2 regions of the Streptomyces sp. AC627_RSS907 genome follow, and region 2 is predicted to be linked to the other one. Evidence: riboswitches for the same ligand, from Rfam matches in the RefSeq annotation. Region 2 holds a riboswitch; the other holds the start of a gene.
The links. A riboswitch is a leader RNA that binds a small molecule or an ion and turns the genes downstream of it on or off. The one in region 2 is predicted to bind S-adenosylmethionine.
Positions count from the first base shown of each region.

Region 1 (14,229 bases), on a different contig from region 2:
GCAGCACGACCTGGAGGCGGCGTTCGCCATCGGGCTGGACAACTGAGGCCGGGGAGCGGGACGCGGATGAAGAGTTCTTCATCCGGTCCTCATCCAGGCCCCCGGACACCGGGCGCAGGATCGAGGGCATGGTCTTCTCCCGCCGGATGGCGGCCCTGGCGGCCGTCGTCCTGATCCCCCTCGGCATCGCCGCGACCAGCTTCGCCCTCACCGACAGTCCGCAGGAGCCCAGGGTTCCGGCCAAGGTGGAGCTGGAGAGCGCCTCCCCCACCCCGGCACCCGCCTCCTCCTCGCCCGAGCCGGCGCCCGGCGACCAGGTGGTGACCCGGCCGCCGGTGACCGACAGCCCTCCGGATGGCGACGATGACGACGACCGAGGTCAGGAGCCCGACGACGGAGCCGCCGACCGGGGCACCGACGACGGGCCCGGCGACGACGGCTGACCGCGAGCGCCGCCGGATATCGGCTCGTGTCCGCATCCTGCTGTGGCTGCTGCTCGTGATGGCGGTCGCCCTCGCCTCGGTGGCCGCGACCACCCGGTCGATCCTGCTGCGGGACACCGATCAGCGGATCAACGGGCTGCTCGCGCAGGAGGCCGGCGAGTTCGCCAACTTCGAGGAGCAGGGCTTCGACCCGGAGACCGGCCGCCCGTTCACCGACCCGGGCCGGCTGCTGCGGGTCTTCCTGGAGCGGCAGTACGCCGACCTGGACGAGGAACTGATCGGCCTGGTGGACGACGCGGGCGGCAAGCCCACGCAGATCATCCAGCAGCGCGAGATCCCGGTCGCCCTGCCCCTGCACAAGGACGCCGACGCCCGGCGCCGCATCTACGCCTCGCCCGACTCCACCGGCACCCTGGAGCGGCCGGAGGGGGAGATCCGCTGGGCCAAGGTCACCGTGGCGCGCTACGGCGGCGAACCGGCGGCGGCCTTCGTGGTCGCCTTCCACCCCGGGCGGGAACAGGCGCGCGCGGACGAGGTGTTCCGCGTCCTGCTCGCCATCTCCGGTGTCGCCCTGCTGATGACGACCGGCATCGCCTGGGTGGTCGCGGGCCGCATCCTCAAGCCGGTGCGGCTGGTGCGCGCCACGGCCGCGCAGCTCACCGAGCAGGACCTGACCCGGCGCATCCCGGTGCACGGCAACGACGACGTGGCGGCGCTGGCCGAGACCTTCAACGCCATGCTGGACCGGCTGGAACGCGCCTTCGCCACCCAGCGCCGGTTCGTCGACGACGCGGGCCACGAGCTGCGCACCCCGATCACCATCGTCCGCGGCCATCTGGAACTGATGGGCGACGACCCGGCGGAGCGCGAGGAGACCGTCCGTCTGGTCACCGACGAACTGGACCGGATGAGCCGCATCGTCGAGGACCTGCTGCTGCTCGCCAAGGCCGAACGCCCCGACTTCGTCACCCCCGAGCCGGTCCAGCTCGCCGAACTGACCGCCGACGTCTACGTCAAGGCCCGCACCCTCGGCGACCGGGACTGGGTGCTGGCCGAGGTCGCCGACCGCGAGGCCCACCTGGATCCCCAGCGGATCACGCAGGCCATGGTGCAGCTCGCGCAGAACGCCGTGCAGCACACCACCACCGGCCAGACCATCCGCATCGGCTCCCGCGCCGAGGGGCCGCGCGTCGAGCTGTACGTCGCCGACTCCGGGCCCGGGGTCCAGCCGCAGGACGCGGAGGTGATCTTCGAGCGGTTCCGGCGCGGCACGGCCCGGCGCGGGGTGCGCGGGTCCGGCGCCGGGCTCGGGCTGTCGATCGTCAAGGCGATCGCCGAGGGCCACGGCGGCCGTGTCACCCTGCGCGCCACCGAGGACGGCCCGGGGTCCCCGCGGACGGGGTCCGGGGGAGCCACCTTCGTACTCACACTGGACTGACTCCGGGAGAGGCTCGTCAATGAACCGCATCCTCATCGTCGAGGACGAGGAGCGCATCGCCTCCTTCGTCGAGAAGGGCCTGCGCGCCAACGGCTTCACCACCACCGCCGTCACCGACGGCGACACCGCCTACGAGTACGCCCTCACCGGCGGCTTCGACCTGGTCGTCCTGGACATCGGGCTGCCCGGCCGGGACGGCTTCACCGTGCTGCGCGAGCTGCGCGAGGCCCGGGTGACGACCCCGGTGATCGTGCTGACCGCCCGGGACTCCGTACGGGACACGGTGGCCGGCCTGGAGGGCGGCGCCGACGACTGGATGACCAAACCGTTCCGCTTCGAGGAACTGCTCGCCCGGGTGCGGCTCAGGCTGCGCACGGCGGCGCGGGCACCGGAGGTGACCGTGCTGAAGTCGGGTGCGCTCAGCCTGGACCTGCGCACCCGCCGGGCGCGTTCGGGAGAGCGCACCGTCGACCTGACGGCCCGTGAGTTCGTGCTGCTGGAGCTGTTCCTGCGGCACCCGGGGCAGGTCCTGTCCCGGGAGCAGATCCTGTCCCACGTGTGGGGCTACGACTTCGACCCCGGTTCCAACATCGTGGACGTCTACGTGCGGGCGCTGCGCAAGAAGCTCGGCGCGCAGCAGGTCGAGACCGTGCGCGGGATGGGGTACCGGCTGCCGGCCTGGTGAAGTTTCCTTCATGTACCGCTCATTGAGGGCTCACCGCCCGGGAGAACCCTCGATGACGTGACGCCGAACCTCCGCCTCGCGGCGGCCCTGTGCGTGGCGCTGTCCCTGTGCGCGCTGCTGGCGGTCCCCGCCAACTTCCCCGGCCTGGGCGGTGACGCGCGCCTCACCCTGGCCGTGTTCGCGCTGGCCACCTGCGCCTGGATCGGGACTCCGGTCGACGACACCTACATCGCGCTGGGCGCCGGACTCGCGCTGACCGTGACCGGCGTGATCAGCAGCGACACCCTCTTCGGCACCCTCGGCGACGCCACCGTGTGGCTGCTGATCTGCGCCTTCGTGCTGGCGGCGGCGGTGGCGCGGACCGGGCTGGCCGGGCGCGCGGCGGTGTTCCTGGTCGGCGGGGCGCGCAGCGTACGGCAGTTGGTGCACCTGACGACGGCCGCGCTGGTCGTGACGGCGTTCGCGGTGCCGGCCACGTCGGGCCGGGCGGCGCTCGCGCTGCCGGTGTTCCTGGCGCTCGCCAAGGCCCTCGCCGACCGGAAGCGACTGGTCGTGATGCTGGCACTGCTGTTCCCGACCGTGATCCTACTGTCGGCGGTGGCTACTCTGATCGGTGCGGGCGCACATCTGATCACGGTGTCGGTGCTGTGGGAGGCGACCGGGGAGCGGATCGGCTTCACCCAGTGGCTGTTGCTCGGCCTGCCGCTGGCGGTCGCCTCCTCCCATCTGGCGGCCGAGGCGGTGCTCCTGACGACGACTCGGCGCGCGGACCGCGTGGGCCCGGTGCGCATCACCGCCGAGGAGATACGGCGGCACAGCGAGAGCCCGGTCACCGGTCCCTGGACGCAGGCGGAGAAGCGCTGCGCGCTGCTGCTGGCCACGGTGGTGGCGCTGTGGTGCGGCGAACCGCTGCACCGGGTCCCGCCCGCGGTGGTGGCGCTGATCGGCGCGGTCGTCGCCTCCTCCCCCGCTCTGGGCACCGTACGGCTCAAGGACGCGCTCAGGACCGTTCCCTGGTCGCTGCTGCTGTTCATGGCGGCGACCATGGCGATGGGCGTCGCGCTCGCCGACTCGGGTGCGGCGCAGTGGCTGGTGTCGGGGCTGCCCGCGCACGTCACGCCGGCCGTCTTCCTCGGCGTCGTCGTCGCGCTCAGCACGGCGGCCCACCTGGTCCTCCAGTCCCGCTCGGCCCGCTCCTCCGTCCTGGTCCCGCTGGTGATCGCCGCGGCCGTGGGCTCCGGGGTCAACCCCGTCGCCGCCGCGCTCGCGTCCACTGCCGCCGCCGGCTTCTGCCATACGCTCCCGGCCTCCGCCAAGCCGGTCACGCTCTTCGCGGAGATCCCCGGCGTCCCCACCTACACCCCGCGTGACCTGCTGCGGCTGTCCGCCGTCCTGGCCCCGCTGACCGCGGCGCTCGTGCTGTTCTTCGCCACCGCCGTCTGGCCGCTGCTCGGTGTGCCCGTGACCCGATGACCTGATGAAGCCGATGAAGGAGCCCTCCGTGTCCTCCGTGTCCCCCGTCTCGCCCGTCTCCCCCGTCTCGCCGGTCCCGCCCGTCTTCCCCGTCTCCCCGGTCTCTCCCGTCCCGCCCGTCTCCTCCGTGCTGGACCGTGTCGTCGTGGCCCCCAGCGGCTTCAAGGAGTCCCTGTCCGCCCAGGCCGCCGCCGACGCCATCGCGGCGGGCGTCCGCCGGGTCCTGCCCGCCGCCGAGATCGACCTGATCCCGCTCGTCGACGGCGGCGAGGGCACGGCCGTCGCGCTGGCCGCCGCGACCGGCGGACGGCTGGTCGCCCTGGCCGCCACCGGCCCGGTCGGCGAGCGCGTCGGCACGCACTTCGCGCTGCTCGGCGCCCGGGACACGGCGGTGGTGGAGATGGCGGCCGTGGCCGGACTGTCGCTGGTCCCCCGCGCCCTGCGCGACCCCGGCGCCACGACGACGTACGGCGTCGGCGAGCTGATCCGGGCCGCGCTCGACACCGGGGTGCGGCGCGTCCTGGTCGGCTGCGGCGACTCGGGTACCTCCGACGGCGGCGCGGGCGCCCTCCAGGCGCTCGGGGCCCGGCTGCTGGACGCGGACGGCTTCGAGCTCCCGCGTGGCGGACGGGAACTGGTCCGCCTCGCCCGCATCGACCCGTCCGGCCTGGACGCCCGCCTCCAGGACACGGAGCTGCTCGTCGCCTGCAACCCGTACAACGTGCTGTGCGGCGAGCGGGGCGTGGCCCGGGTGTACGGCCCGCAGAAGGGGGCGACGCCCGCGCAGGTCGAGGAGTTGTCGGCGGGGCTGGAGAACTGGGCGGGCGTCCTCGCCCGCGACCTGGGCCCGGCCGGCGCCGACCTGCGCGGCGGCCCCGGCACCGGCGCCTCGGGCGGTCTGGGCGCGGGGCTGGCCGCCGTCGGTGCCCGGCTGCTGCCCCGCTTCGACGTCCTGCTGGACCATCTCGACCTGGACGCCCGGCTCGCCCGCGCCGACCTGGTGCTCACCGCCGAGGGGGCCCTGGACCACCAGACGCCGCGCGGCAAGGTCCCGGCCGAGGTGGCCCGCCGCGCCAAGCTCTCCGGCCGTCCCGTCCTCGCCCTGGCCGGCACGCTCGGCGAGGGTGCGCACGAGGTGCCGGGCGTGGACGCCTGCCACGGCATCGTGCCGGCCCCGATGGCCCTGGCGGACGCCCTGGTGCGCGCCGCCGAGCTGCTCGCGGACGCCACGGAGCGGGCGCTGCGGATGATCCTGCTGGGTGCGCGGCTGCCGGGCCGGGCGGCTCAGGCCTCGTCGGCGGAGGTGGTGTCGGGCACGCACCGCCCGTCCTCGGTGCGGTAGTTCCACCGGGCGCCGTCGTTCACCAGCTCCCTGACCGCGGTCACGAACCGTTCGACGTGCTCGTCCGGCGTGCCCGCGCCGAAGCTCACGCGGATGGCGTTGAGGGACTTCTCGCCCGGCGCCGCCTCGGGGGCGCCGCACTCGCCCTGCGTCTGCGGGTCACTGCCCAGCAGGGTGCGCACCAGGGGGTGGGCGCAGAACAGGCCGTCGCGCACGCCGATGCCGTACTCGGCGGAGAGCGCGGCGGCGAAGTGGGAGCTGTTCCAGCCCTCGACGACGAACGAGAGCACGCCGACGCGGGGCGCGTCGTCACCGAAGAGGGACAGGACCCGGACCTCCGGCACCTCGGCGAGCCCCTCCCGCACCTTGCGGACCAGGTACTCCTCACGGGCGACCAGCGTGTCGAACCCGGCCTCGGTGAGCGCCTTGCAGGCGGAGGCGATGGCGTAGGCGCCGATGACGTTGGGCGACCCGGCCTCGTGCCGCGCGGCGCTCTCGTGCCACTCCACGTCCACGCCCCCGTCGGTGCGCCGGCTGACCCGGCGGCTGGCGCCGCCGCCGGCGAGGTACGGCTCCGCCTCGCGCAGCCAGTCGGCACGCCCGGCCAGCACGCCGGAGCCGAAGGGGGCGTACAGCTTGTGCCCGGAGAAGGCGACCCAGTCCACGTCCAGGCCGGTCACGGACACCGGGTGGTGCGGGGCGAGCTGGGCGGCGTCCAGCACGATCCGGGCGCCGTGCGCGTGTGCCGCGGCGGCCAGTTCACGCACCGGCCAGAGCTCGCCGGTGACGTTGGAGGCACCGGTGACGCAGACCAGGGCGGGCCCGTGGGGCTCGCGGGCGGCGAGGGCGCGCTCCAGGGTCGCGACGGCCTGCGCCGGGGTGCGCGGGGCGTCGAGGTAGGTCACGTCCGCGTCCCTCCAGGGCAGCAGCGAGGCGTGGTGCTCGGTCTCGAAGACGAAGACCCGGCAGTCGGCGGGGAGCGCGGCGGCGAGCAGGTTGAGGGAGTCGGTGGTGGACCGGGTGAACACCACCTGGTCCCCCTCCCGGCAGTCGAGGAAGTCGGCGACGGTGTTCCGCGCGTTCTCGAACAGGTCGGTCGACAGCTGCGACAGGTACCCGGCGCCACGGTGCACGCTGCCGTAGTACGGGGCGTAGGCCGCCACGTCGTCCCAGACCCGCTGGAGCGCGGGCGCGCTGGCGGCGTAGTCGAGCGCGGCGTAGGTGACCTCGCCGCCGGTGACGAGCGGGACGGTGACATCCCGGCCCAGAACGGGCAGCGGGGCACAAACGGACTGGTCTGCGGCGACGGCGGAGACGGACATGGGTGCACTCCCGTGAAAGGCAGGTGTCATCACCACGCGAACCGCGACGGCTCGAGCGTGGGAGAAGGTGAGGAACGGAGAAGGGTGGTGCAGGTGATGAAGGGGATTGCGGAGGCGGGGCTCTGCGGCCCTATCGCATTCGCTGATTCACGGGAGACTCCCTCGAACGACCCAGGACCCCTGGTGACGCGAGGGGTCCGCGCTTGCCGTGGACCTTGCTGTCCACCGCCTGGTCTTCACCCGGGGCACCCCGCCACGGACGGAGGGTTGCCGGACAGTCGGCCGGGGCCGAATGACTGTCGCTCATGACCTGCCAAGGAACGTACGGGAAGTGATCGTCGTCCCGCAACCCGTGTCCGGATCGCGGGACGGACGTCACACCGGCGGTCCGTCAGGCGTTGCTCGCCGCGATCCAGCGCTCCAGGGTCCGCCGGGCCGCGCCCGAGTCGATGGCCTCGGCCGCCCGGTCCATGCCGGCCCGGATCCGCTCGGTCAGCGGAGCGTCGCCGGGCTCCAGGGCGACCAGGGCCGCCGCCGAGTTCAGCAGCACCGCGTCCCGCACAGGGCCTCTCTCGCCGGCCAGCAGACGGCGGGCGACATCCGCGTTGTAGGAGGCGTCGGCGCCGCGCAGGGCCTCCACCGGCACCAGTTCGAGGCCGACGTCCCGCGGGTCGAAGGCCTCCTCGGAGACCTTGCCGTCCCGCACGACCCAGACCCGGGACGTGGCCGTCGTGGTCAGCTCGTCGAGGCCGTCGTCACCCCGGAAGACCAGGGACGAGTGGCCGCGCTCGGCGAAGACACCGGCGATGATCGGCGCCATCCGGGCGTGCGCGACCCCGATCGCCTGGGCCTTCACCCGGGCGGGGTTGGTCAGCGGCCCCAGGAAGTTGAACACCGTGCGGATGCCCAGCTGGCCGCGGGCCGCCGCCACATGGCGCAGTGAGGGGTGGAACTTCACGGCGAAGCAGAAGGTGATGCCGGCCTCCTCGGCGACCTGGGCCACCCGCTTCGGCGTCAGCTCCAGATTGACCCCGAGCTTCTCCAGCACATCGGAGGCACCGGAAGCGGAGGAGGCCGCCCGGTTGCCGTGCTTGACGACCTTCGCGCCCGTGCCGGCGACGACGATCGCCGACATGGTGGAGATGTTGACGGTCTTCGCGCCGTCGCCGCCGGTGCCGACGATGTCGACCGTCTCGCCCGGCACCTCGATCACGTTGGCGTGGGCGTACATGGTGCGGACGAGGCCGGAGATCTCCTCGACGGTCTCGCCCTTGGACCGCAGCGCCACCGCGAACCCGGCGATCTGCGCGTCCGTCGCCTCGCCGCGCATGATCACGTCCAGCGCCCAGGCGGTGTCGTCCGCGGACAGGTCGCGGCCGTCCAGCAGTCCGTTCAGCAGGGCGGGCCAGGAGCGGCCCGCCGTGGTGTCGCCTCCAGCGGGGGTCACAGCGCTCATCAGCCGCTCCTGCGTGTGTGAATCACGGAAAGGTATGCACTCCCCACCCTATCCAGCCCCGGGCACGGCGAAGGGCCCCGTCCGCAGACCGGACGGGGCCCTTCGACCGTGGTGTGGCGACGCTGGAGGGTCAGTGGTGGCCGTGGCCGCTCGTGATCTCCTTGTACTCCTCGACAGTCGGCTTCGGAATCTGCGCGTCCTCGCCGTAGTACGCCTTGCTGAGCTTGGCGCGGAGCTTCTCCATGCCCTTCGGCTTGCGCTCGACGCCGTTCTCGTCGACCGTCGGGCCGATCTCGGCCGGCTTGTACTGCTCGTGCGCCGTGAGGGTGTACAGCTGCTCCTGGCTGAGCGGCTCGTGCACCTCGATGAACTCACCGTGCGGCAGGCGCTTGATGATGCCCGCCTCGCGGCCGTGCAGCACCTTGTCCCGGTCCCGGCGCTGGAGGCCGAGGCAGATCCGCTTGGTGATGACGAACGCGACGACCGGACCGACGAAGAACGCGATGCGGACGAACCAGGTGATCGCGTTGATCGACAGGTGGAAGTGCGTGGCCCACAGGTCGTTGCCGCCACCGATCAGCAGCACGAAGTAGACGGTCAGCCAGGCAACACCGAAGGCCGTACGGGTCGGGGCGTTGCGCGGGCGGTCCAGGATGTGGTGCTCGCGCTTGTCGCCCGTGATCCAGGACTCGATGAACGGGTAGACGCCGATCGCCACCAGGACCAGCGGGAAGATGATCAGCGGGATGAGCACGCCCAGGACGAGCGTGTGACCCCAGAAGTTGATCTCCCAGCCGGGCATGACACGGATCAGGCCCTCGGAGAAGCCCATGTACCAGTCGGGCTGGGCGTTGGTGGACACCTGGTCCGGACGGTAGGGGCCGATGCTCCAGACCGGGTTGATCGTGGCGATGGCCGAGATCGCGGCGATCACACCGAAGACCAGGAAGAAGAAGCCTCCGGCCTTCGCCATGTACACCGGCAGCAGCGGCATGCCGACGACGTTCTTGTTGGTCTTGCCGGGACCCGCGAACTGCGTGTGCTTGTGGTAGAAGACCAGGATCAGGTGGCCGACCACCAGACCGAGCATGATGCCCGGCAGCAGCAGGATGTGGATCGAGTAGAACCGGGCCACGAAGTCGTGGCCGGGGAACTCCCCGCCGAAGAGGAAGAACGAGATGTACGTGCCGATGATCGGCACGGACAGGATCGCGCCCTCCATGAAGCGGATACCGGTGCCCGAGAGCAGGTCGTCCGGGAGCGAGTAACCGGTGAAGCCGGTGAACATGCCGAGGACGAACAGCAGGAAGCCGAACAGCCAGTTGATCTCACGCGGCTTGCGGAACGCGCCGGTGAAGAACACGCGCATCATGTGCACGAACATGCCGGCGAGGAAGACCAGCGCCGCCCAGTGGTGGATCTGCCGGATGAGCAGACCACCGCGGACGTCGAAGCTGATCTCCAGCGTCGAGGCGTACGCCTCGCTCATCAGCTGGCCCTGCATCGGCACGTACGAACCGTGGTACGTGACCTCGTTCATCGACGGGTGGAAGAACAGCGTCAGGTACACACCCGTGAGGATGATGATGATGAAGCTGTAGAGGCAGACCTCACCCAACATGAACGACCAGTGGTCGGGGAAGATCTTGCGCATGTTGGCCTTGGCCAGGGAGTAGATCCCCAGTCGGCCGTCGGCCCAGTCGGCGACGCGCTCGCCGGCCGGTGCCTTCCCGCGAGAGCGGGGGGCTTCGTTGGCTGTAGTGCTCATCCGCGCTCCCAGAAAGCAGGACCGACGGGCTCCTCGAAGTCGCCGAGCGCTTCGAGGTAACCCTCGTCGTTCACGCCGATGCGCAGCTGCGGCAGGGCGTGACCGGCGGGACCGAAGATCACCCGGGCGCCGTCGGCAAGGTCGAAGGTGGACTGGTGGCAGGGGCAGAGCGCGTGATGCGTCTGCTGCTCGTACAGGGAGATCGGGCAACCGACGTGGGTGCAGATCTTCGAGTACGCCACGATGCCCTCGTGCGACCACTCGAGCTCGCGCTTGTCCTTGATGGCCTCCGGCTCCAGCCGGATGATCATCAGCGCCGCCTTGGCGATCTCGTTCTGGAACTCCTCGTCGTGCTCGTCCAGGCCCTGGGGCATGGCGAAGGTGAGCGAGCCCACCGCGACGTCGGAGGGACGCAGCGGTTCGTGGGTGTTCATGTTGACGAGCATCTTGCCCTTGGACCACAGGGTGTGGCGGAGCTTGGTCTCCGGCAGCGGTCCGAGGTCGCGCAGCAGGACGACGCCGGAGAGCGGCACCAGGGTGAGCGCGCCCAGCATCGTGTTGCGGATCAGCTTGCGGCGCCCGATCACGGACTCCTTGGCACCCTGCCTGAAGTCCGCGTGGACCTTGGCACGGACCTCCGCAGGGGCCTCGATCGGGTGGCGCTCGTCGGCGATCTCCTCGTCGGACATCAGGGTGCGGGCCCAGTGGACCGCGCCCGCGCCGATGGCGAACAGCGAGACGCCGAGCGTCATGCCGAGCGCGAAGTTCAGCGCGCTGATGTGACCGAGCGGGAAGATGTAGACCGACTTGTCGACCGGGATCGTCACGAACGCGGCGATGAAGCCGATGGTGGCCAGCATCGACACCGTGAACAGCAGGGCGACCGTGCGCTCGGACCGCTTGGCGGCCCGCTCGTCGTCGTCCTGGACGCGGTGCTCGTGGGGCGGCAGGCCCGGGTCGGCGAACGGGTTCTCCTCGTCCGCGACCTTCACCGAGCCGTGCGGGGTGTCCTGCGCAGCGGGCAGGTTCTCTTCTGGAATGTCTTGGCTACTCATGACTTCTTGGCCTTTGCGGTCCGAGCGGCGACCCAGACGGCGACGGCGATCAGCGCGCCCAGTCCGAAGACCCACGCGAACAGACCCTCACTGACCGGACCCAGGCCGCCGAGGTTGAGGCCGCCGGGTTCCACGGTCTCGTCGCCGTTGACCGCGTCCAGGTAGGCGATGATGTCCTTCTTGTTCTGCTCCGACAGGGTGGTGTCGGGGAAGGAGGGCATGTTCTGCGGGCCGGTCTGCATGGCCTCGTAGATGTGCTTCGGGTCCACGTCCTCGAGCGACGGTGCGAACTTGCCGTGGGTCAGCGCGCCGCCCTTGCCGGTGAAGTTGTGGCACTGCGCGCAGTTGGTGCGCCACAGCTCACCGCCCTTGGCGACGTCCGCGCCCTCCGGACCGTACTTGTCCTTCGAGGGGACGGCCGGACCGGCGCCCAGCGAGGCGACGTAGGCCGCCAGCTGGTCGATCTCCGCCTGGGAGTAGATCACCTTCTTGCGCGGGACCTGTGCGCCCGGCTGCTGGGCCGGCATACGGCCGGTGCCCACCTGGAAGTCGACGGCAGCGGCGCCCACGCCGACCAGGCTCGGACCGTCGGTGGTGCCCTGACCTCCGGTGCCGTGGCAGCTGGCACAGCCGACGGCGTAGAGCTTCTTGCCCTCGTCGATGGCGAGGGACTGGGCGGTTTCATCGGCCTGCGCCTTGCTCGCGGGTGCGAACGCGGCGTACAGCCCCCCTGTGCATGCCAGCGCGAGGAGTAGGACGACGAGCGCCGCCAGCGGGTGGCGTCGTCGTGCGGAGAGCTTTTTCACGGATTACCCCGGTGTCAGGATCTTCTGCGTCGATGCTTCTGGTATTGCGCGGGTGCGTGCCGCGACTACTTGATCATGTAGATCGTGGCGAAGAGGCCGATCCAGACGACATCGACGAAGTGCCAGTAGTAGGACACGACGATGGCGGCGGTCGCCTGCTCGTGGGTGAACCTCCGGGCCGCGTAGGTGCGGCCGAGGACCAGCAGGAAGGCGATGAGGCCGCCCGTCACGTGCAGTCCGTGGAAGCCGGTGGTCAGGTAGAACACCGAGCCGTACGGGTCCGACGAGAGCGACAGGCCCTCGTGCTTGACCAGCTCGGTGTACTCGAACACCTGACCGCCGATGAAGATCGCACCCATCACGAAGGTGACGATGAACCACATCCGGAGCTTCTTCACGTCCCCGCGCTCGGCCGCGAACACGCCGAGCTGACAGGTGAGGGAGGAGAGCACCAGGATCGTGGTGTTCGTCGCGGAGAACGGGAAGTTCAGCGCGTCGGCCTTCTCGGACCAGAAGTCCGGGCCGGTCACCGATCGCAGGGTGAAGTACATCGCGAAGAGGGCCGCGAAGAACATCAGCTCGGAACTCAACCAGATGATGGTTCCGACGCTGGTGAGGTTCGGCCGGTTGACCGACGGGTGCGCGTGCCCGGTTTCTACTGTCGTTGCTGTCGCCACGACCGACATTATGTCGGTCGCTTATCCCGCCCTCACCCCGGGGGGTGCCGTTCGGAGTGTCCGCACCCTCTGTACTGCCCGTATGGCCCATCGAACGGCACCTCGAAGCCGTGTCCGAACCAGTGTTGACGGGGTGTTCAAGGGAGTAGCATCCGGCGCGACGGGCTACGACAGCGTCATCGGGCTTCATCGGTCTTCACCGCGTATCGGAGGAAGCATGCAGGCGACCGCCACGGTGCTGGTCTACAGCGACGACTCCAACACCCGCGAGCAGGTGCGGCTGGCGACCGGCCGGCGGCCGGCCCCGGACGTGCCCGTGGTCGAGTTCGTGGAGTGCGCCACCCCGGCCGCCGTGCTCAAGGAGCTGGACAAGGGCGGGATCGACGTCTGCGTGCTGGACGGCGAGGCCGTGCCCATGGGCGGCATGGGGATGTGCCGGCAGATCAAGGACGAGGTCTTCCGGTGCCCGCCGGTGCTGCTGCTGATCGCACGGCCGCAGGACGCGTGGCTGGCCACGTGGAGCCGTGCGGAGGCGGCTGTGGCGCTGCCGGTGGAGCCGGTCGAGTTCGCGGGTGCGCTGGCCTCCCTGCTGCGGCAGAGGCATCTGCAGAGCGCCTGAGAGCCGTGGGGACACGCGGCTGCGCCGGGTGTCCCCACGGTCCCGCGCCCCTCTCGGGGCACTCACACCGCCGCCGGTCGCAGCCGCGCCGCCTCCTGACTGTGCGCGGCGCTGCCGGCGCCACCCGTAAGGGCACTGCCGGTGCGCCACTTGGTCCAGTCCAGGTTCCAGTCGCCGAAGCCGTTGCCGAAGGACTCCATCGTCTTCCCACCGGAGTTGACGACCTGGACGAGGTCGCCCTCCTGGACCGCGCCGAAGAACCACTTCGCGTTGGCGTTGCTCATGCCGACGCAGCCGTGGCTGACGTTCGCGGAGCCCTGGGAGCCGACGGACCAGGGCGCGGCGTGCACGTACTCGCCGCTCCAGGTGACCCGGGTGGCGAAGTAGACGGGCAGGTCGTACGACTCCGAGGACCCCTCGGCGATGCCCACGGTGCTGCTGCGCATGCGTACGAAGGGTTCCTTGCCCAGGACGACCTTGACGCCGTTGCGCGTCTCGAAGCCGGGTTTGCCGGTGGTGACGGGGATCTTCCGGATCTCCGTGCCGTCCCGGTAGACCGTCAGGGTGTGCGCGGCGGCGTCGGTGACGGCCACGACGTGGTCCTCCGTCGTGATCTTCAGGGGCTTGGCGGTGCCGCCCCACATCCGGTCGCCGATCTTGATGCCCTCGAGAGCGCTGCGGACCTGGACGGTGGCGTGGGCGGGCCAGTACTCCCGGGGCCGGTAGTGGAGCTTCTTGTCGTCCACCCAGTACCAGGCGCCTTCGACCGCGGGCGTGGAGTCCACCTTCAGGGCGCGTTCCACCACGGCCCGCTGGGCCTTGTCCCGGACCGGCTGGCTCAGGTCGGCGGTGATGGGCTGGCCGACGCCGTACGCGCCCGCCTCGGGCCCGAAGACGACGTTCAGGGTCTTCTTCGCGCTGGGTCTGCCGGTCTCGAGGGTGAGGATCTTGCGGCCGGGCTCGCCGTCGTCGTTCTCGGTGCTCACCCGCACGGTGTAGCGGGCGTTGGCGGCCAGTGGGGAGGTGCTGTGCCAGCGGGCCCCGTCGGCGGAGAGTTCGCCCGCCACGTAGCGGCCCGTCGCGTCCATGGCCGTGACGTCCGTGATGCGCCCGTCGGCGCCCTCGGCGACGACCTCCAGGGGCTT
Region 1 is NZ_JAGMUE010000222.1:6,777-21,005, forward strand. Features, by position in the region: gene KUM32_RS32395 (Lrp/AsnC family transcriptional regulator) at 1-46, shown strand, start outside; gene KUM32_RS32400 (small secreted hydrophilic protein) at 129-443, shown strand; gene KUM32_RS32405 (ATP-binding protein) at 364-1,881, shown strand; gene KUM32_RS32410 (response regulator transcription factor) at 1,901-2,566, shown strand; gene KUM32_RS32415 (SLC13 family permease) at 2,624-4,039, shown strand; gene KUM32_RS32420 (glycerate kinase) at 4,167-5,381, shown strand; gene KUM32_RS32425 (aminotransferase class V-fold PLP-dependent enzyme) at 5,324-6,703, opposite strand; SAM riboswitch class IV at 6,898-7,014, opposite strand; gene trpD (anthranilate phosphoribosyltransferase) at 7,095-8,159, opposite strand; gene KUM32_RS32435 (ubiquinol-cytochrome c reductase cytochrome b subunit) at 8,290-9,927, opposite strand; gene KUM32_RS32440 (ubiquinol-cytochrome c reductase iron-sulfur subunit) at 9,924-10,982, opposite strand; gene KUM32_RS32445 (c-type cytochrome) at 10,979-11,788, opposite strand; gene KUM32_RS32450 (heme-copper oxidase subunit III) at 11,854-12,474, opposite strand; gene KUM32_RS32455 (hypothetical protein) at 12,683-13,084, shown strand; gene KUM32_RS32460 (Ig-like domain-containing protein) at 13,147-14,229, opposite strand, start outside.
Region 1: another riboswitch for S-adenosylmethionine. It lies ahead of KUM32_RS32425 (aminotransferase class V-fold PLP-dependent enzyme); the one in region 2 lies ahead of thrC (threonine synthase).

Region 2 (14,229 bases):
CGTCCAGGGTCTCCCCGGCGACCGCCAGACCTGCCGATTCGTGATGGGCCCGCACGACCGTGGAGTCCACACTGACCAGTTTCAGCCCGACCTGCCCGCGCGCAGCAGCCTCGGCGATCAGACCGTCCATCAGCGCCTGGAACATCCCAGCCTTCGACCAGGCTCTGAACCGCGAGTACACCGTGGACCAGGGGCCGTAGCGCTCCGGGACATCACGCCAGCCACTGCCGGTGCGAAACCTCCACAGCACGCCGTTGAACTGGTCCCGCACCCGCCGAGGCAGCGGACCCGTCGCCGCCACCGGCAGACATCCCTCGATCAACTCCCACTCAGCATCCGTCACATCGAAACGCGCCACATGCGAGTACTACCAGCCCGGACCGACCGACCACCGAGCCTCGAAAAGATCCAAACTTCAAACAGCCCCTAGTTCCGTCCGGCGGGGCCGCAGGCCCTCACGCCGCGCCCGCCTCCGGCGTCACCGCGACCCCGCGGCCGAGCAGCTCCTCGTACGCCCCCCGGTCGAACTCGCCCGCCACCGGTGCCGACACCGTCGCCGCGGACAGGGCGACCGCGCGGGCCAGCCGGTCGGGCCAGGGCAGGTGCTCGACCAGGCCGGAGAGCAGGCCCGCGACCGCCGAGTCGCCCGCGCCGGTCGGGTTGCCGTGGACGTGGGCGGGCGGGGCGGCGCGCCAGCGGCCCTCGGGCGTCACCGCGAGCAGCCCCTCGGCGCCCAGCGAGGCGACCACGGAGCGGGCGCCGCGACGACGGGCGGCCTGGGTGGCCCGCAGCGGTTCGTGCGAGCCGGTCAGCTCCGCGAGTTCGTCGGCGTTCGGCTTGATGATGTCCGGGCGGGCGGCCACCCCCCGCCGCAGCGGTTCCCCGCTGGTGTCCAGCAGCACCGGCACGCCCGCCGCGCGCGCGGTGCGCACCAGCCCGGCGTACGCGCCCACCGGCACGCCCGGCGGCAGGCTGCCGCACAGGGCCACCGCGGCGGCGCCGGCGAGCAGGCGCTCGTAGGCCTCCTGGAAGGCGTTCCACTCGGCGGGGGCCACGGCCGGGCCGGGTTCGTTGAGCTGGGTGGTGTCGCCGGTGCGCTCGTCGACGACGGCGATGGTGCGCCGGGTCGCCCCCGCGACCGGGACCAGCGCGTCGGTCACCCCGCGCACGCCGGCCAGTCCGGCGCGCACGACGTCCCCGGTGGTGCCGCCCGCGAAGCCGGTGACCGTCACCTCGTGTCCGAGGGCCGCCAGCACGCGGGCCACGTTCAGCCCCTTGCCGCCGGGGCGCTCGGTGACCTCGGTGACCCGGTGGGAGGCGTGGGGCCTGAGGCCCGGGACGCGGTAGGTGATGTCGACGGCGGTGTTCAGCGTGACCGTGAGGATCACCTGTGCCGACCTCCCCCGATTGGCTGTGTCCGACGTGTGCTCCGGAGACGGGTCCCGGACGTCCTTTCCCGGAGATGATGTCCGGGGACACGATCATGCCAAACAGTCGGCGGTCGGCCCAGTCCCGGACCGGCCGCCGTGGGCGCCGGCCCGGGGGCGGACTCGGGGACGGATCAGCCCGGTTGGGGATCGACCACCCATTCGCCCCGCCGCATCACGCCCACCAGGTCGAAGCCGTCGTCGAGGATCACCAGGTCGGCGTCCTTGCCGGGCTCCAGGGAGCCGACCCGGTCGGCCACGCCCAGCAGCCGGGCCGGGTTGGCGGAGATCGCCGCGACCACGTCGCCGACCGGCAGTCCGTCCACCGTCACCGCCCGTTTGAAGGCGCGGTCCAGGGTGAGCGTGGAGCCCGCGATCGAGCCGCCCTCCACCAGCCGGGCCACGCCGTCGGCGACCTCGACCTCCATCGGGCCGAGCAGGTAGCGGCCGTCGCCGAAGCCGGCCGCGTCCATGGCGTCGGTGATGAAGGCGACCCGGGCGGCGCCCGCGTGGTGGAAGGCGAGCTGGAGCGCGGCCGGGTGCAGGTGCGTGCCGTCGTTGATCAGCTCGACGGTGATCCGCTCGTCCTCGAGGAGCGCCGTGATCGGACCGGGGGCGCGGTGGCCGAGTGGCGGCATCGCGTTGAACAGGTGCGTGGCGACGCTCGCGCCCGCGTCGATGGCCTGGAGCGTCTGCTCGTACGTCGCGTCCGTGTGCCCGACCGCCGCGATCACGCCGTGCTCGACGAGCAGCCGCACGGAGTCCAGGCCGCCCGGCAGCTCGGTGGCCAGCGTCATCATGCGCGCGTGGCCGTGCGCCGCGTCGATCAGCTTGCGGACCTCGGCCGGGTCGGGGTGGCGCAGCAGCTGCTCGTCGTGCGCGCCCTTGCGGCACGGGGAGATGAACGGCCCCTCGAAGTGGATGCCCGCGATGTCGCCCTGCTGGGCCAGCTCGGCGAGCATCCCGGCGTGCCGGGCGAGGAAGTCCAGGTCGCCGGTGACGGCGGAGGCGACCAGCGTGGTGGTGCCGTGCAGGCGGTGGGTGCGGACGCCCTGGAGGACCTCCTCGGCGGTGCCGCCGGCGAAGGAGGCGCCGCCGCCGCCGTGGTTGTGGAGGTCGACGAAGCCGGGGACCACCCAGTGGCCCGACACGTCGAGGACGTCGGCGTCCGGGGGAGCCGTGTCCGCGATCCGCGTGCCGTCGACGATCACGCGGCCGTCGTCCACGGTCCCGGTGGGCAGTACCACCCGGGCACCGGCGAGAACCTTGCTTGGGGCCATCAGGTGGTTACCTCCGGGGGAGTCGCGGTCGTAGGAGTGGCGCTGAGCAGGTCCCAGGCGAGCAGCCCGGCACCCAGGCAGCCGGCGGTGTCCCCCAGCGCGGCGGGGACGAGTTCCGGCAGCTTCTGGAAGGTGACGCGCCGCCGGACGGCGTCCCGCAGCGGTGTGAACAAGGTTTCCCCCGCCTCGGCGAGGCCGCCACCGATGATCAGGACGCGCGGGTCCAGCAGGGTGAGCGCCGTGACCAGCCCGTCGGCGAGCGCGTCCACGGCGTCCCGCCACACGGCGAGGGCGCGGGCGTCACCCGACTCGACGGCCTTGGCGCAGTCGGCGGCGTCCGCGTCCGGGTCGCCGCAGGCCTCGGCCCACGCCTGGCTCACCGCCGACGCGGAGGCGTACCGCTCCAGACACCCGCGCTGCCCGCACGGACACGGGGTGCCGCCGGGGCGTACGACGATGTGGCCGATCTCGCCCGCGAACCCGTGGGCGCCCGACTCCACCCGGCCGTCGATGCCGATGGCGCCCGCGATGCCGGTGCCCAGCGGCACGAACAGGAACCGGTCGGCGCCCTTCCCGGCCCCGATCCGCCCCTCGGCGAGCCCGCCGGTGCGCACGTCGTGCCCGAGGGCGACCGGGATGCCGCCGAGCCGGTCGCCGAGCAGTGCCCGCAGGGGTACGTCGCGCCAGCCGAGGTTGGCCGCGTACACGGCGGTGCCGTGCTCCTCGTCGATGATGCCGGGGACGGCGACACCGGCGGCGCGGGCGGGCTCGCCGAACCGGTCGGCGCCGTAGGCGCGCAGCTCGGCGGCGAAGTCCAGGATGCCTGCCACGACCGCCTCGGGCCCGCGGTCGCGGCCGGTGGCCCGGCGGGCCCGGTGCAGCAGCTCGCCCCCCGGCCCCGCCAGCGCGGCCTTCATCCCGGTGCCGCCCACATCGAGGGCGATGACATGTCTCACGGGGGACAGTGTGGCCCGCTGACCCGGGAGAGGTCTAGTCCACTGCCGTGGTGTAGACCTTAATCCGTTAATCGGACAGACGATCAGGCAACGGAGTCGGACGACGTGTTGCCGGCAGGGTGGGGAAGTTACGGTGCAGCGGCGTAGGGCAGGAACGATCGCGGTGGTGTCCGCGCTGGGCCTGACGGCGGTCCTCGGCGGCTGCGGACTCACCGGTGACTCCGGCGAGGTGACGCTGAAGCTGGTCGCCGCCGACTACGGCGACAGCAAGGCCAACAGCTCGCAGGCCTACTGGGACGAGCTGGCCAAGGCCTACGAGGCCAAGCACCCCGACGTGAAGGTCGACGTCACCGTCTACTCCTGGAACGACGTGGACCGCGAGGTCCGCGAGATGGTCGAGGACGGCAAGGCGCCCGACATGGCGCAGATCGGCGCCTACTCCGACTACGCGGACCAGGACCTGCTCTACCGGGCCGACGACGTGCTCTCCATCCCGGTCCAGGCCAACTTCGTCTCCCAGCTCGCCGCCGCGGGCCAGGTCGGCGGAGTGCAGTACGGCCTGCCCTTCGCGGCCTCCACGCGCGTGCTGTTCTACAACAGGACCCTCTTCGACGAGGCCGGCGTCACGCCGCCCAAGAGCTGGGACGACCTCGCCGAGGCCGCCGAGAAGCTCAAGGACAAGGGCGTGAAGTTCCCGTACGCGCTGCCGCTGGGCGCCGAGGAGGCGCAGGCCGAGACGATGCAGTGGCTGCTCAGCGGCGGGGGCGGCTACACCGACGACGTCGGCTCCTACGCCGTCGACTCGCCGCAGAACGTCACCACCTTCACCTGGCTCCGGGACGAACTGGTCGGCAAGGGCCTCACCGGCCCGGTCGCACCCGGCAAGCTCAACCGCGCCGACGCCTTCGCCGCCTTCGCGAGCGGCGAGGTCGGCATGCTCAACGGGCACCCCTCGCTGATGAAGATGGCGTCCGACAAGGGCGTGAAGTACGGCATGGTGACGACCCCCGGCATCGACGGCGAGAGCAAGAACACGCTCGGCGTCACCGACTGGATGACGGCCTTCAAGAAGAACGGCCACCAGGAGGAGATCGGCGACTTCCTCGGCTTCGTCTACAACGACCAGAACGTCCTCGACTTCTCCCGCCGCTACGACCTGCTGCCGGTGACCACCTCCGCGTCCCAGGTCATGGCCACGGCGCAGGAGGACAAGAACCTCAAGCCCTTCCTGGACGAGCTGCTGCTCTCCGAGCTGTACCCGGTCGGCAACACCGCCTGGGCATCGGTCAGCGCGGACGTCAAGAAGCGCATCGGCCAGGCGGTCGCCGCCGGCGGCAGCCCCTCCGCCGTCCTCGGCCAGATCCAGGCGACGGCGCTGCGGGCGGGCAGCGCGGAGTAGCCGGGGCGGCCGGGTGTCGGCGCCCGGCGTTACGGTGCCGTACATGGACCTGGGACAGAGGGAGCGCGACATCCTCGCGCTGGAACGCCGCGGCTTCCCCGGCCCCGGCGCGAAGGAGCGCGCGATCCGCGAGGAGCTGGGCCTGGCCCCCGTCCGCTACTACCAGCTCCTCAACGCCCTCCTGGACGACCCCCGCGCCCTGGCCGCCGACCCGGTGACGGTCAACCGGCTGCGCCGGATCCGGGAGTCGCGCCGCGCGGAACGCTGAGGTTCGGTTCCGCTCCCACGGGATAGGTTCGCCGTATGGGCAGCCACCAGGACTCCACCCGAGACGACTCGCCGGACCGCCTGCCGACGCCCGCGACCCGGGCCGGACGCGAAGGGCTGGACGCCCTTCTCACCCGCCCCGGCCGCGCGGTGATCGCGCTCGACTTCGACGGCACGCTCGCCCCGATCGTGCCGGACCCCGACCAGGCCCGCGCCCATCCGGACGCGGTGCCCGCCCTCGCGGCACTCGCCCCCCGGGTCGCCTCCGTCGCGGTGATCACCGGCCGCCCCGCCGAGGTCGCGGTCCACCACGGCGGTTTCGCGGACGTCCCCGGCCTGGAGCACCTCGTCGTCCTCGGCCACTACGGCGCCGAGCGGTGGGACGCCGCCACCGGCACCCTCACCACTCCCGACCCGCACCCCGGCGTCGCCGCCGTCCGCGCCGAACTGCCGGGACTGCTGGAGCGGTCCGGGGCGGACCGGGGCACGTGGATCGAGGAGAAGGGCCACGCGGTCGCCGTCCACACCCGCCGCGCCCCCGACCCCCGGGCGGCCTTCGAGACCCTGCGCGCCCCCCTCGCCGACCTGGCCCTGCGCCACGGCCTGATCGTCGAACCGGGCCGCATGGTCCTGGAACTGCGCCCGCCCGGCATGGACAAGGGCGCCGCGCTGCGGGAGTACGTCCGGGACACCGGCGCCGCGTCCGTCCTCTACGCCGGCGACGACCTCGGCGACCTCCCCGCCTTCGCGGCGGTCGGGGAACTCCGCTCCCAGGGCACCCCCGGCCTCCTGGTCTGCAGCGGCAGCGACGAGGTGACGGACCTCCGCAAGCGGGCCGACCTGGTGGTCGAGGGCCCACCGGGGGTGGTCGAACTGCTCTACGCCCTGGCGGGACACCTCGCGTAGCCCGGCCTGCGGGCACTCGCGCCTCCCGTGCCCGAACGGCCCGGGAGGCACCCCGCGACTCCGGGCAGCCGCACCCACCCCGCCCGCAGCGACACGGGGCACCCGGCCGTCAGGCCCGCAGCGCGTCCAACTGCTCCACGAACCACCGCGCCGGAGGCAACGCCGTCCCCGCCGCGGCCAGCCGCCGGGACCGCTCCGCCCGCTCCCCGGCCCCCACCGACAGCGCCTCGTGCAGCGCCTCCGCGGTCCCCGACACGTCGTACGGATTCACCACCACCGCGTCCTCGCCGAGCTCCTCGTACGCCCCCGCCTCCCGCGACAGCACCAGCACGCACCCCTCGTCGGAGACGACCGGCACCTCCTTGGCGACCAGGTTCATCCCGTCCCGGATGGGATTCACGAGCGCCACGTCGGCCAGCCGGTACGCCGCCAGCGACCGCGCGAAGTCGTCCTTCACGTGCAGTACGACCGGCGTCCAGCCCGCCGTCCCGAACTCCGCGTTGATCTCCTGCGCGACCCGCTGCACCTCGGCGGTGTAGTCCCGGTACACGGCGAGGTCCTGCCGCGACGGGTAGGCGAACGCGACGTGCACGACCCGCTCGCGCCACTCGGGCCGCCCGGCCAGCAGCTCCCGGTAGGCCAGCAGCCCCCGCACGATGTTCTTGGACAGCTCCGTCCGGTCCACCCGCACGATCGTCCGGCGCGCACCGCCGTCCGGCGCCGTGCCGATCTCCTCCCGCAGCGCCGCCATCCGCTCGTCCACGTCGGCCTCGTGCGACCGCTTCCGCAGGAACTCCGCGTCCGCGCCGAGCCCGTGCACGCCGATCTCCGTGCCGCCGAGCCCGCCCAGCACCGCCTCGCAGCAGGCGGTGAACGCGTCGGCCCACCTCCGGGTGAGGAACCCGAGCCGGTCGGCGCCGAGCATCCCGCGCAGCACCTGCTCCGCGATGTCGTCCGGCAGCAGCCGGAAGTAGTCGGCCGGCGCCCACGGCGTGTGCGAGAAGTGCCCGATCCGCAGGTCGGGCCGCAGCTCCCGCAGCATCCCCGGCACCAGCGTCAGGTGGTAGTCCTGCACGATCGCGACCGCCCCCTCGGCGGCCTCCTCGGCCAGCGCCTCCGCGAAGGCCCGGTTGTACGCCTCGTACGAGGCCCACCGCATCCGGAACTCCGCGTCGAAGACCGGCTCCAGGGGCGTCTGGTACAGCATGTGGTGCACGAACCACAGCACCGAGTTCGCGATCCCGTTGTAGGCGTCCGCGTGCACGTCGGCCGGCACGTCCAGCATCCGTACGCCGTCCTCGCCGACCCCGCGCCGCACCGCCTCGCGGTCGCCGTCGCCCAGCGCGGAGCACACCCACAGCGCCCCCGCCTCCGGACCGATGGCCGACAGTCCGGAGACCAGCCCGCCACCGCCGCGTCTGGCGTGCAGCGACCCGTCCGTGCGCACCTCGTACGAGACCGGCCCCCGATTGGAGGCGACCAGCACCTGAGCAGTACCGAAGGTTGAAGCCATACGCCTCAACCTAGCCCGGCCCCGAAAACCTCAAACGTTCCCACGCCTCACCCGGGCGGTGATCCGGTCACGCCACCTTGCGCGCCGCGTACTCCGCGATCTCCGCCATCGGCGGCCGTTCCTCGGTGTCCACGGAGTAGGTGCGCGGCTCGAAACCGTCGGCGCCCCGCTCGAACTGGGTGAGGGAGGGCCGGACCAGATGACCGCGGGCCAGCCGGAGCTGTGCGGTGCGGTAGATCGCGGCGGACATGCGGCCCAGGGCCTGGCCGTCCTGGTGCCGGTGCCGGCGGACGCCGACGTCGACCTGCGCGAGGGCGTCCAGGCCCACCAGGTGCAGGGCGTCGACCAGCATGCCGAGCTCGACGCCGTAGCCGACGGGGAAGGGGAGCTGTTCGAGCAGGGAGCGGCGGGCCGCGTACTCGCCGCCGAGCGGCTGGACGAAGCCCGCCAGCCGGGGCCAGTGCATGTTGAGCAGCGGACGGGCCATCAGCTCGGTGACCCGGCCGCCCTGCCCGGCCGCCGTCGCGCCGGGGGCGGGTCCGTCGGACACGGTGAGCGGTCGGTCGTACATGGCCTTCACCAGGTGCACGTCCGGCTCGGTGAGCAGCGGGCCCACGATCCCGGAGACGAAGTCGGCGCGGAAGTCGCGCAGGTCGGCGTCGACGAAGCAGACGATGTCGCCGCGGGTGACCAGGAGCGAACGCCACAGCACCTCGCCCTTGCCGGGCACGGCCGGGATGCGCGGGAGGATCGCGTCGCGGTGCACGACGCGCGCGCCCGCCGCCTCGGCCACCGCCGACGTGCGGTCGGTCGACCCGGAGTCCACGACCACGACCTCGTCCACGAGCGGGGCCCGCCGCATCAGGTCCCGGCGGATCACCGCGACGATGTCGCCGACCGTCGCCTCCTCGTTGAGGGCGGGGAGCACCACGCTGACCGACTGCCCGGTGGCGCGCTTGGCGGTCAGGATCTGCTGGATCGGCCGGTCCGCGGCGGACCAGGAGCGTGCGCTCAGCCAGCGCTCGACTTCTTCCAGCACGGTCGGTGGCTCCTTTGTGATCCATCTCGCGGTACGGACGACTATCTCAAGTGTCCTGGCCTTCGGTTACAGTCTTGAACAACGCGGAGGACCCCCGCATGCCGGGGTCGCCGCGCGCACAACGGAACAACAACCACATACCGCTCATCCAGAGGGGCAGAGGGATACGGCCCGATGAAGCCCCGGCAACCCTCCAGTCGGTTCCTGTCACACGGACGTGGCGAGGCTCCCGGCTAGGGAAGGTGCCAAATCCGTCTCACGGCGAGATGCGTCGTGAGGAAGATGAGGAGAAAGGGCCTCGCCTCACATGGCTGTGCAGACTGTCGAGAGCACCACCGACGCCGCCACCACCAACGCCGCCTCCGTCGATCTGGGCCCCGCCGCGGCGCTCTCCTGCCGCGAGTGCGGTCACCGCGTACCGCTCGGCCCCGTCTTCGCCTGCGAGGAGTGTTTCGGCCCGCTGGAGATCGCCTACGACTTCTCGGGCTACGACACCGAGGAGCTGCGGCAGCGCATCGAAGCGGGCCCCGCGAACATCTGGCGCTACGCGCCGCTGCTGCCCGTCCCCGCGGACGTGGCCGGCAAGCCGAACATCAACCCCGGCTGGACCAAGCTGGTCAAGGCCGACAACCTGGCCCGCGAGCTCGGCGTCACCGGCGGTCTGTACGTCAAGGACGACTCCGGCAACCCGACGCACTCCTTCAAGGACCGCGTCGTCGCCCAGGCCATCGAGGCCGCCCGCGCCTTCGGCTTCACCACCCTCTCCTGCTCCTCCACCGGCAACCTCGCCGGTGCCGTCGGCGCCGCCGCCGCCCGGGCCGGCTTCCGCTCGTGCGTGTTCATCCCGCACGACCTGGAGCAGGGCAAGGTCGTCATGGCCGCCGTCTACGGCGGAGAGCTCGTCGGCATCGAGGGCAACTACGACGACGTGAACCGCTTCTGCTCCGAGCTGATCGGCGACCCGGCCGGCGAGGGCTGGGGCTTCGTCAACGTCAACCTGCGGCCGTACTACGCGGAGGGTTCCAAGACCCTCGCGTACGAGGTGTGCGAGCAGCTCGGCTGGCGGCTGCCCGACCAGATCGTCGTCCCGATCGCCTCCGGCTCCCAGCTCACGAAGATCGACAAGGGTCTCCAGGAGCTGGTCAAGCTCGGTCTGGTCGAGGACAGGCCGTACAAGATCTTCGGCGCCCAGGCCGAGGGCTGCTCGCCGGTGTCCACCGCCTACAAGGCGGGCCACGACGTCGTACGCCCCCAGAAGCCCGACACCATCGCCAAGTCCCTCGCGATCGGCAACCCGGCCGACGGCCCGTACGTCCTCGACATCGCCCGCCGCACCGGCGGCGCCGTGGAGGACGTGACGGACGAGCAGATCGTGGACGCGATCGGGCTGCTCGCCCGCACGGAGGGCATCTTCGCGGAGACGGCGGGCGGGGTGACGGTCGGCGTCACCAAGAAGCTGATCGAGAACGGCGTGCTGGACCCGTCGCTCACCACGGTCGTCCTCAACACCGGGGACGGTCTGAAGACGCTGGACGCGGTGGCCGGCACGGGGCTGACCGCGACGATCCGCCCCAGCCTGGACTCGTTCCGCGAGGCTGGTCTCGCGTAGGACAGCCCTGTGCGTCGTCCGCCCCTGAAACCCTGACCGGAGGTCCGAAAGTGAGCGTCACCGTCCGTATCCCGACCATCCTGCGCACCTACACCGGCGGCAAGGCCGAGGTCGCCGCCGAGGGCGCGACGCTCGGTGAGGTCATCTCCGACCTGGAGAAGAACCACACCGGCATCGCCGCCCGCGTCCTGGACGACCAGGGCAAGCTGCGCCGTTTCGTCAACGTCTACGTCAACGACGACGACGTCCGCTTCGAGCAGGGCCTCCAGACCGCGACCCCGGACGGCGCGGGCGTCTCCATCATCCCGGCGGTCGCCGGCGGCTGATACGCCTCGTAGCGCGCGTTGCCCTCTCCGTAAGACAAACGGAGAGGGCAATTCCATGAGGTTGAGCGCGGTAGAGTTGGGGAACGCGCCCCTGATCGCTTGATCGGGCGCCTTGAATTCCTGCCGCCCGTCCGACCAGATGTAGCCAAAGTGTGGACGTGTTTCGCGGCTTTTGTTCCCTTTGCGTACCCCGACTTGCCCCGAATTCAGGCGAATTCTCGCCATATTTCTGGCCGGGCGCGTCCAGATTTCTCGTCCGATTGCCCTGTTGCAGACGGCAGTTGGACAGATACATTCAGCCGCGGTCGACGCGTTCCGGCGCACGCCCCCAGTCGTGGGGGGTGAGGTCTGACCCGGGTTCGCGAAGTGCGGATCTGTGCAAGGGCCAGTAATAGGGGAGTTAGGCATGGCTCAGGGCACCGTCAAGTGGTTCAACGCGGAGAAGGGGTACGGCTTCATCGCGGTCGACGGTGGTGCGGATGTTTTCGTCCACTACAGCGCGATTCAGATGGACGGCTACCGCACCCTCGAAGAAGGCCAGCGGGTCGAGTTCGAGATCTCGCAGGGTCAGAAGGGCCCGCAGGCCGACATGGTTCGCCTCAGCGCCTGAGACGTTCGGCCACCGCAAGTAAACGGTTCTTCTCCGAAGGGCCCGCACCTCTCCCGGGGTGCGGGCCCTTCGGCCTGCCCGGACAGCGGCCCCGGGGCCCGCCCGGAGCCTTGTTCGCGAGTGGCTGAGCGCCCCGCCCGATCCCGACAGGCGCTTGCACTCGACAGGGGCGAGTGCTAATCATTGGCGTTAGCACTCTGAAGGTGAGAGTGACAACGAAGGACCGGGTCGGTGAGGCCCGCAGGCCGGGTGGGGAAGGAACCACGAGGCAGGCGAGCCGTCCGTCGCGGGCGCGGGCGCGGTCCGAAGGAATCACCCCCAGTCCTGGAGGGACCACTTCACATGGCCAAGATCATCGCGTTCGACGAGGAGGCGCGGCGCGGCCTCGAGCGCGGCATGAACCAGCTCGCGGACGCCGTCAAGGTGACGCTCGGCCCCAAGGGCCGCAACGTCGTCCTCGAGAAGAAGTGGGGCGCCCCCACGATCACCAACGATGGTGTCTCCATCGCCAAGGAGATCGAGCTCGAGGACCCGTACGAGAAGATCGGCGCCGAGCTGGTCAAGGAAGTCGCCAAGAAGACGGACGACGTCGCCGGTGACGGTACGACCACCGCGACCGTCCTCGCCCAGGCCCTGGTCAAGGAAGGCCTGCGCAACGTCGCGGCCGGCGCCAACCCGATGGCCCTCAAGCGCGGCATCGAGAAGGCCGTCGAGGCCGTCTCCGCCGCCCTGCTCGAGCAGGCCAAGGATGTCGAGACCAAGGAGCAGATCGCCTCCACGGCCTCCATCTCCGCCGCCGACACCCAGATCGGCGAGCTCATCGCCGAGGCCATGGACAAGGTCGGCAAGGAAGGCGTCATCACCGTCGAGGAGTCCCAGACCTTCGGTCTGGAGCTGGAGCTCACCGAGGGTATGCGCTTCGACAAGGGCTACATCTCGGCGTACTTCGCCACCGACATGGAGCGTATGGAGGCCGTCCTCGACGACCCGTACATCCTGATCGCGAACTCCAAGATCTCCAACGTCAAGGACCTGCTCCCGCTCCTGGAGAAGGTCATGCAGTCGGGCAAGCCGCTGCTGATCATCGCCGAGGACGTCGAGGGCGAGGCCCTGTCGACCCTGGTCGTCAACAAGATCCGCGGCACCTTCAAGTCCGTCGCCGTCAAGGCCCCGGGCTTCGGCGACCGCCGCAAGGCCATGCTCGGCGACATCGCCATCCTCACGGGCGGCGAGGTCATCTCCGAGGAGGTCGGCCTCAAGCTGGAGAACGCCACGCTCGACCTGCTGGGCAAGGCGCGCAAGGTCGTCATCACCAAGGACGAGACCACGATCGTGGACGGCGCCGGCTCGGCCGACCAGGTCCAGGGCCGCGTCAACCAGATCCGCGCCGAGATCGACAACAGCGACTCGGACTACGACCGCGAGAAGCTCCAGGAGCGTCTGGCGAAGCTGGCCGGCGGCGTGGCCGTCATCAAGGCCGGTGCCGCCACCGAGGTCGAGCTCAAGGAGCGCAAGCACCGCATCGAGGACGCCGTTCGCAACGCGAAGGCGGCCGTCGAGGAGGGCATCGTCGCCGGTGGTGGCGTGGCCCTGCTCCAGGCCTCCCAGGTCTTCGAGAAGCTGGAGCTCACGGGTGACGAGGCGACCGGCGCCAACGCCGTGAAGCTCGCCCTGGAGGCCCCGCTGAAGCAGATCGCCGTCAACGGTGGTCTCGAGGGCGGCGTCGTCGTGGAGAAGGTCCGCAACCTCCAGGTCGGCCACGGCCTGAACGCCGCGACCGGCGAGTACGTCGACATGATCGCCGAGGGCATCATCGACCCGGCGAAGGTGACCCGTTCCGCGCTGCAGAACGCCGCCTCCATCGCCGCGCTGTTCCTCACCACCGAGGCCGTCATCGCCGACAAGCCGGAGAAGGCCGCCGCGGCCGGTGCTCCGGGCGGCATGCCGGGCGGTGACATGGACTTCTGACCGGCCCCTGGTCGATCACTGTCCTACGTTCCGAGGGCGGTACTCCCTGTTCCGGCAGGGGGTGCCGCCCTCGGGGCGTCGCGGCGTCGCTGAAGACCCTCGGCCGAACGCCGTGCGCACCACGGCGTAGGGTCCACAGGTCACCAACTGGCGTACGTCCAGCGGCAACCAGAGGAGTGATCGATGAGTACGAACGAACCCGTGGTGCGCACCGTCGCCGGTGCGGTGCGCGGCCGGACCGAGGGCGCCCTGACCGTCTTCCGCGGCATCCCGTTCGCCGCACCGCCGGTGGGCCCGGACCGGTTCGCCGCCCCGCGTCCCGCCCGCGCCTGGGACGGCATACGCGAGGCCTGCGCCTTCGGTCCGCCGCCCCCGCAGGACCTGGGCATCGCGGGCACCACCGGCGTACTCGACGCCCCCGAGGGCGACGACTGGCTGACGGTCAACGTCTGGACCCCCGCTCCCGACCCGGCCGCGCGCCGCCCGGTGATGGTGTGGATCTACGGCGGCGCCTACAAGCTCGGGTACGCCGGCAGCCCCGGCTACGACGCCCGCCGCATCGCCGAGGACGGCGACCTCGTCGTCGTCAGCTTCAACTACCGCGTCGGCATGGAGGGTTTCGCCCACATCGAGGGCGCCCCCGCCAACCGGGGCCTGCTCGACCAGGTGGCCGCGCTGGAGTGGGTACGGGACAACATCGCGGCGTTCGGCGGCGACCCGGACCAGGTCACCGTCTTCGGCGAGTCGGCGGGCGCCGGTTCGGTCGCCTCGCTGCTGGCCATGGACCGCGCGGCCGGGCTGTTCCGGCGGGCCGTCGCCCAGAGCGTGCCGGGCACGTTCTTCTCCGACGAGCTCGCCCGGGACGTCGGCACCGCCCTCGCCGCCGAGGCCGGCCTGCGCCCGACCGTCGCCGACCTGTCGGCCGTGGC
Region 2 is NZ_JAGMUE010000715.1:35,302-49,530, forward strand. Features, by position in the region: partial or broken gene KUM32_RS38100 (IS5 family transposase) at 1-358, opposite strand, end outside; gene KUM32_RS38105 (1-phosphofructokinase family hexose kinase) at 456-1,388, opposite strand; gene nagA (N-acetylglucosamine-6-phosphate deacetylase) at 1,562-2,707, opposite strand; gene KUM32_RS38115 (ROK family protein) at 2,707-3,663, opposite strand; gene KUM32_RS38120 (ABC transporter substrate-binding protein) at 3,797-5,062, shown strand; gene KUM32_RS38125 (DUF3263 domain-containing protein) at 5,106-5,330, shown strand; gene otsB (trehalose-phosphatase) at 5,366-6,235, shown strand; gene KUM32_RS38135 (trehalose-6-phosphate synthase) at 6,345-7,748, opposite strand; gene KUM32_RS38140 (glucosyl-3-phosphoglycerate synthase) at 7,816-8,787, opposite strand; SAM riboswitch class I at 8,929-9,076, shown strand; gene thrC (threonine synthase) at 9,095-10,396, shown strand; gene KUM32_RS38150 (MoaD/ThiS family protein) at 10,447-10,722, shown strand; gene KUM32_RS38155 (cold-shock protein) at 11,129-11,332, shown strand; gene groL (chaperonin GroEL) at 11,675-13,300, shown strand; gene KUM32_RS38165 (carboxylesterase/lipase family protein) at 13,484-14,229, shown strand, end outside.